Pseudoduganella dura: one gene and its partner. The main gene of each other region encodes a partner of the protein of the gene in region 2 in a complex. Links are inferred from orthologs where the notes say so. Each region holds a gene or a part of one and is shown on either strand. Other genes may lie near its edges. The genes, in order: moaD and moaE.

The links.
Region 1: the proteins of moaE (region 2) and moaD are in contact, whole or in part, in a crystal structure (PDB 1FMA), measured with the Escherichia coli proteins. The link is inferred for Pseudoduganella dura from one-to-one orthologs.

Annotation. Positions count from the first base shown.
Region 1 is NZ_WNWM01000002.1:6,396,241-6,399,342, forward strand. The notes cover bases 32-2,821. They hold moaD (molybdopterin converting factor subunit 1), read left to right. Parts: upstream 32-1,192; coding sequence 1,193-1,450; downstream 1,451-2,821. Other genes in these bases: GJV26_RS27635 (molybdopterin molybdotransferase MoeA), read left to right, coding at 32-1,185; GJV26_RS27645 (hypothetical protein), read right to left, coding at 1,454-1,699; GJV26_RS27650 (TIGR03862 family flavoprotein), read left to right, coding at 1,774-2,821. Outside these bases: more of GJV26_RS27635, read left to right, coding at 1-31; more of GJV26_RS27650, read left to right, coding at 2,822-3,051. UniProt on the Escherichia coli protein: Involved in sulfur transfer in the conversion of molybdopterin precursor Z to molybdopterin.
Region 2 is NZ_WNWM01000002.1:5,209,953-5,213,263, forward strand. What follows is about bases 129-3,127. They hold moaE (molybdopterin synthase catalytic subunit MoaE), read left to right. Parts: upstream 129-1,389; coding sequence 1,390-1,866; downstream 1,867-3,127. Other genes in these bases: GJV26_RS22875 (DUF349 domain-containing protein), read left to right, coding at 129-1,393; clpB (ATP-dependent chaperone ClpB), read left to right, coding at 2,010-3,127. In the rest of the region: more of GJV26_RS22875, read left to right, coding at 1-128; more of clpB, read left to right, coding at 3,128-3,311. UniProt on the Escherichia coli protein: Converts molybdopterin precursor Z to molybdopterin. This requires the incorporation of two sulfur atoms into precursor Z to generate a dithiolene group. The sulfur is provided by MoaD.

The DNA of each region.
Region 1 (3,102 bases), 1.2 Mb from region 2 along the record:
CGGCAGGAGGCGCTGGACTTCCTGCTGGCGGCATGCCGCCCGGTGACGGATGTCGAAACGGTGCCCACGCTGGATGCGAACGGCCGCGTGCTGGCCGCCGACTGCGTGTCCGGCCTCGACGTGCCGGCGCAGGACAATACGCAGATGGATGGCTACGCGGTGCGCGCCGCCGATTGCGCAGGCGGCGATGCCGTGCTGCCGGTCGTGCAGCGCATCCCCGCCGGCCATGTCGGCACGCCGCTGCAGCCCGGCACGGCCGCCCGCATCTTCACCGGCGCGTTCATTCCGGCAGGTGCCGATGCCGTGGTGATGCAGGAGCAGTGCGAAACCAGTGGCGATACCGTCACGATCCGCCATGCCCCCCAGTCGGGCGAATGGATCCGCCGCGCCGGCGAGGACATCACGCGCGGCAGCGTGATCCTGCCGGCCGGCACGCGGCTGCGCAGCCAGGAACTGGGGCTGGCCGCCTCGGTGGGCCTCGCCAGCGTGCCGGTACTGCGCCGCGCGCGCGTTGCCGTGTTCTTCACCGGCGACGAGCTGACGATGCCCGGCGAGCCTTTGGTGCCGGGCGGCGTCTACAACTCGAACCGTTTTACCCTGCGCGCGCTGCTGGAAAACCTGGGTTGCGAAGTGACCGACTTCGGCATCGTGCCGGACAGCCTCGATGCGACCCGCGCCGTGCTGCGCCGGGCGGCGCAGCACAGCGACCTGATCATCACGTCCGGCGGGGTGTCCGTCGGCGAGGAAGACCATGTCAAGCCGGCGGTCGAAGCCGAGGGCAGGCTGGACATGTGGCAGATCGCGATCAAGCCGGGCAAGCCGCTGGCGTTCGGCGAAGCGGGCAATGCCTTCTTCATCGGCCTGCCGGGCAATCCGGTATCGAGCTTCGTCACGTTCCTGCTGTTCGTGCGGCCGTTCCTGCTCAAGCTCCAGGGTGCCGCCGCCGCGCGTCCAGCGCTGGCCTTTTCCGTGCGCGCCGACTTCGACTGGAAAGGCGACCGCCGCAACGAGTTCCTGCGCGCGCGGATGAACGCCAACGGCGGGCTGGACCTGTTCGCCAACCAGGGTTCGGGCGTGCTCACGTCCACCGTGTGGGGCGACGGGCTGGTGGACAACCCGGCCAATCAGCCGATCCGCGCCGGCGATGTCGTGCGCTTCATCCCGTTCACCGAATTGCTGTATTGACCAACGTATGCGAATCAACCTGAAATTCTTTGCCAGCGTGCGTGAAAAGCTGGGCAGCGGCGGCGAAACCATCGGCGTGCCGGCCGATGTGGCCACGGTGGGCGCGCTGCGCGATCTGCTCGTCGCCCGCGGCGGCGCGTGGGCCGAGGCGCTGGGGGAGGGCCGCGCGTTGCGGATGGCCTGCAACCAGCGGATGTGCGACGCAGGCGAAGCGTTGACCGAGAACGCCGAGGTGGCGTTCTTCCCGCCCGTGACGGGCGGCTGAGCCTTACTTCTTCTTCGCGTGCGCGGTTTGCTCGGGAGCGGCCGCGTCGCACATCGCGCAATGCACGGCCTTGCGGTAGCGGTTCCACGCCACGCCCGTGAAAATCGCCGCGGCCACCGCGGCCCAGATGGCGGCGCTGGCGATGTCCTGCAGGGTGGTGGTGCCTTTCGCCCATTCCACAACCGCGAGGATGGCGAACAGCGGCACGGCCGCGAGCAGGTAGCGTGTGATCCAGAAGAGCGGGCCCATCGGGTTCCTCCAGCGGTGATTTTGCCTCCAGTATGCCGGGGCCGGGCGCGTTTTGCACTACAATCTCGCTCCTCATGACGAACCTAGCACCCCCTCCTGCGACTCCCCCGGACAATGCCCCCGTTTCCCGCCCGCGCGTGGCGATCGTCGGCGGCGGCCCGGCCGGCCTGATGGCCGCCGAAACGCTGGCCCGCGCCGGCACGTTCGACGTCCACCTGTACGACGCCATGCCTTCCGTCGGCCGCAAGTTCCTGCTGGCCGGCCGCGGCGGCATGAACATCACGCATGCCGAGCCGTATGAACAGTTCGTGACGCGCTACGGCGCTCGCGCCGCCGCGCTGCGGCCGATGCTCGACGCGTTCGGCCCGGAAGCCGTGCGCGCCTGGGTGCATGGCCTGGGCATCGAGACCTTCGTCGGCACGTCCGGCCGCGTGTTCCCCACCGAAATGAAAGCCGCGCCGCTGCTGCGCGCGTGGCTGCACCGGCTGCGCGAAGCCGGCGTGCAATTCCACCAGCGCCACCGCTGGATCGGCTGGACCGAAGGCGCGCTGCGTTTCGATACGCCGGCCGGCGAACTGCTCGCGCACACCGACGCCACGGTGCTCGCCCTCGGCGGTGCCAGCTGGGCGCGTCTGGGTTCGGATGGCGCCTGGCTGCCGGTGCTGGCGCAGCGCGGCATCGGCGTGGCGCCGCTGCGGCCGTCCAACTGCGGCTTCGATGTGGCATGGAGCGCCGTGTTCTCGGAACGCTACGCGGGACAGCCGCTGACGACGGTCGCCGCGACCTGGACCGATGGCGCCGGGCAGCGCGTACGCAGGCAGGGGCAGTTCGTCGTGACGGCGACCGGTGTCGAGGGCAGCCTGATCTACGCGATGTCCGCGCCGGTGCGCGACCAGGTGGAGGCGCACGGCGGCGCCGTGGTCGAGCTGGACCTGCTGCCCGATCTATCCATCGAACGCGTGCTCGGGGAAGTCGCGCGGCCACGCGGGTCGCGCTCGATGTCGAGCCACCTGCAGGGCCGGCTCGGCATCAAGGGCGTCAAGGCCGGATTGCTGCATGAATGCCTGAGCAAGGATCAGTATGCCGATCCCGTTACGCTGGCGCGCGCCCTGAAGGCATTGCCGCTGACGCTGGGCGCGCCGCGGCCGATCGACGAAGCCATCAGCAGTGCCGGCGGGGTGGCGTTCGAGGCGCTCGAAGGCACGATGCTGCGCGCCATGCCGGGGGTGTTCGTTGCCGGGGAGATGGTGGACTGGGAGGCGCCGACCGGGGGGTATTTGTTGACGGCTTGCCTGGCGGGAGGCGTGGCGGCGGGGCGGGATGTGGCCGACTGGCTTCACGTCTGCCGGTAACGCAGGCCGCGAAGGCTTGCTCCGCAAACCGTGCCGACATTGCTGTTCACA
Region 2 (3,311 bases):
ACTGGTGCACGCGGTCGAGGAATTGCCTGCGCAAAACCTGCCGATGAGCGAACTGGCGAAGAAAGTCAGCGCGATGCGCGAGCGCTGGAAATCGCTGGACAGCGTCTCCGGGGCCGCGCCGAAGAGCCTGTGGGAGAAATTCGACGCCGCCTGCACCGCCGCCTATGCGCCGGCCGCCGCGCACTTCCGCCAGCTGGCCGACGAGCGGCATGCCAGCGCGGCCAGGGCCCAGGCGCTGGTCGACGAAGTCACCGCGCTGGTGGCCGATTCGCCGGCCGCGCGCGAGGACTGGCGCAGCCTGGCATCGTCGTCGCAACGCCTGCGGCAGGCATGGAGCCGGCTGGGCACCATCGACCGCAAGGACAAGAAGCGCCTCGACACCGCGTTCGGCAAGGCGATGGACACGCTGATGGCGCCGCTCGAGGAGCAGCGGCGCATCGAGGTGGCGCGCCGCGAGCAGCTGATCGAGGAAGTCTACAAGCTCGATCCGGCCGAGCGGCACACGGTGGACACGCTGCGCGGCCTGCAGGAAGCCTGGCAGGGCCATGCCAAGGCGCTGCCGCTGGAACGCCGCCAGGAGCAGGCGCTGTGGCAGAAATTCCGCGCCGCCTGCGACACGATCTTTGCCCGGCGCAAGGAATCGGCCCACGCGGCCGACCACGAGCGCAAGGCGCACCTGCACGCGCGCGAGGCGATCTGCGCCGGGCTGGAAGGCTTCACGGCGGAAGGCGACGACAAGGCGCGGCAAGCGGCGATCGGCAAGGCGTTGCGCGATGCCGCCGCGGCGTGGCATGCGAGCGGCGTGGTGCCGCGCGCGGCCGAGGCGCGCATCGAGACGCGCTACCGGGCCGCCGTCGCCAGGCTGCAAGGCGAGGCCGATGCGATCCGCAAGCGCGCCGGTGCCGCGCAGGCCAACGCGCTGCGCGACAAGCTGCGCCTGGTGCAGGCGCTGGAGAATGCGCTGGCCGCGCCCGGCCCGGTCGATGCGCAGGACTGGAGCGCCCGCTGGGCGGCGTTGCCGCCGCTCCCGGCGGATTACGAACGCACGCTGCATGCCCGCTTCAATGCCGCGCTGCAGGCCGCCGCCGCGGATGCCGCGCCGCGCGGCGCCTATGCCGGCACGCTGGAAGCGAACCGCTCCCGCCTGCTGGCCGAAGTGCTGCGGCTGGAGATCGTGGCCGGCATCGACAGCGGTGCCGAATTCGCGCGCGACCGCCTGAAGATGCAGGTCGAGGTGCTGCAGGATTCGCTGAAGTCCGGCCACAAGGCCGGCCATGCGGGCGCGCAGGCGGCGCAGTTCGTGGCGCTGTGCGCCATGCCGGCGCTGGTGGACGACCGCACGGCCAGCCGCATCGAAACCCTGTTCCGCCGGGTCGGCGCGGAGGGCCGATGAGCGGCGGCGGGACCAGCCGGGTGCGGGTGCAGCACGAGGATTTCGACCTTTCCGCCGAGGTGGCGCGACTGCGCGCCGGGAACAGCAAGACCGGCGCGGTGGTCACGTTCGTCGGCACCGTGCGCGACCTGAACGACGGCGCGCAGGTGGCGGCGATGGAGCTCGAGCACTACCCGGGGATGACCGAAGGGTCGATCGACCGGATCATCGACCAGGCTGCCGCGCGCTGGCCGGTGCACGACGCGCTGGTGATCCACCGCGTGGGGCCGCTGCTGCCGCGCGACCAGATCGTGCTGGTGGCCGTGACGTCCGCCCATCGCGGCGAGGCGTTTGCCGCCTGCGAGTTCATCATCGACTACCTGAAGACCGAGGCGCCGTTCTGGAAGAAGGAAGAAACGCCGGACGGGGCGCGCTGGGTGGACGCGCGCGTGTCCGACGATGCCGCCCTGGACAAGTGGCAGGATCCGGCCTGAACTGCGGTGCCGTTCCCTGCCGGCGGGCTCTCCCGACGGGCCTCCCTGAAGTGCAGTGCTTGCGGAGGTAATGCTCCCGGGTGCTTGAAATAGTACGTGCGCATCCGCACTTTATCGGAAGATAAAACAAGGAGCCGAGCACCATGCGTCAAGACAAACTCACGACAAAACTTCAGGAAGCGCTCGCCGATGCCCAGAGCCTGGCTGTCGGCGGTGACAACCCCTATATCGAACCCGTGCACCTGCTGACGGCCCTGCTGAACCAGGACGACGGCAGCGCTCGTTCGCTGCTGCAGCGGGCCGGCGTCAACGTGGGCGGCCTCGCCGCCGCCCTGAAAGGCGCCGGCGAGCGGCTGCCGAAGGTATCGGGTACCGGCGGCAACGTGCAGGTCAGCCGCGAATTCGTCAACATGCTGAACCTGGCCGACAAGGAAGCGCAGAAGCGCGGCGACCAGTTCGTGTCCAGCGAGATGGTGCTGCTGGCACTGGCGGACGATAAATCCGATGCCGGGCGGCTGGCCAAGGAAAACGGCCTGTCCCGCAAGTCGCTGGAAGCGGCGATCGATGCCGTGCGCGGCGGCGGCAAGGTCGATTCGCAGGAAGCCGAAGGCCAGCGCGAATCGCTGAAGAAATACACGATGGACCTGACCGAGCGGGCGCGCCAGGGCAAGCTCGACCCCGTGATCGGCCGCGACGACGAGATCCGCCGCGCGATCCAGGTGCTGCAGCGCCGCACCAAGAACAACCCGGTGCTGATCGGCGAGCCCGGCGTGGGCAAGACGGCCATCGTCGAGGGCCTGGCCCAGCGCATCGTCAACAACGAGGTGCCCGATTCGCTGCGCGGCAAGCGGGTGCTGTCGCTGGACATGGCGGCATTGCTGGCCGGCGCCAAGTACCGCGGCGAATTCGAGGAACGGCTGAAATCGGTGCTCAACGAACTGGCCAAGGATGAAGGCCAGACCATCGTGTTCATCGACGAGCTGCACACGATGGTGGGCGCCGGCAAGGCCGAGGGCGCGATGGACGCCGGCAACATGCTGAAACCCGCGCTGGCGCGCGGCGAACTGCACTGCGTGGGCGCCACCACGCTCGACGAATACCGCAAGTACATCGAGAAGGACGCCGCGCTGGAGCGCCGCTTCCAGAAGATCCTTGTCGACGAGCCGAGCGTGGAAGCGACGATCGCGATCCTGCGCGGCCTGCAGGACAAGTACGAGCTGCACCACAAGGTGGAGATCACCGACCCGGCCATCATCGCGGCGGCCGAGCTGTCGCACCGCTACATCACCGACCGCTTCCTGCCCGACAAGGCGATCGACCTGATCGACGAAGCCGCCTCGAAGATCAAGATCGAGATCGACAGCAAGCCCGAGGTGATGGACAAGCTGGAGCGCCGGCTGATCCAGCTGAAGATCGAGAAGGAAGCCGTCAAGCGCGAGAAGGAT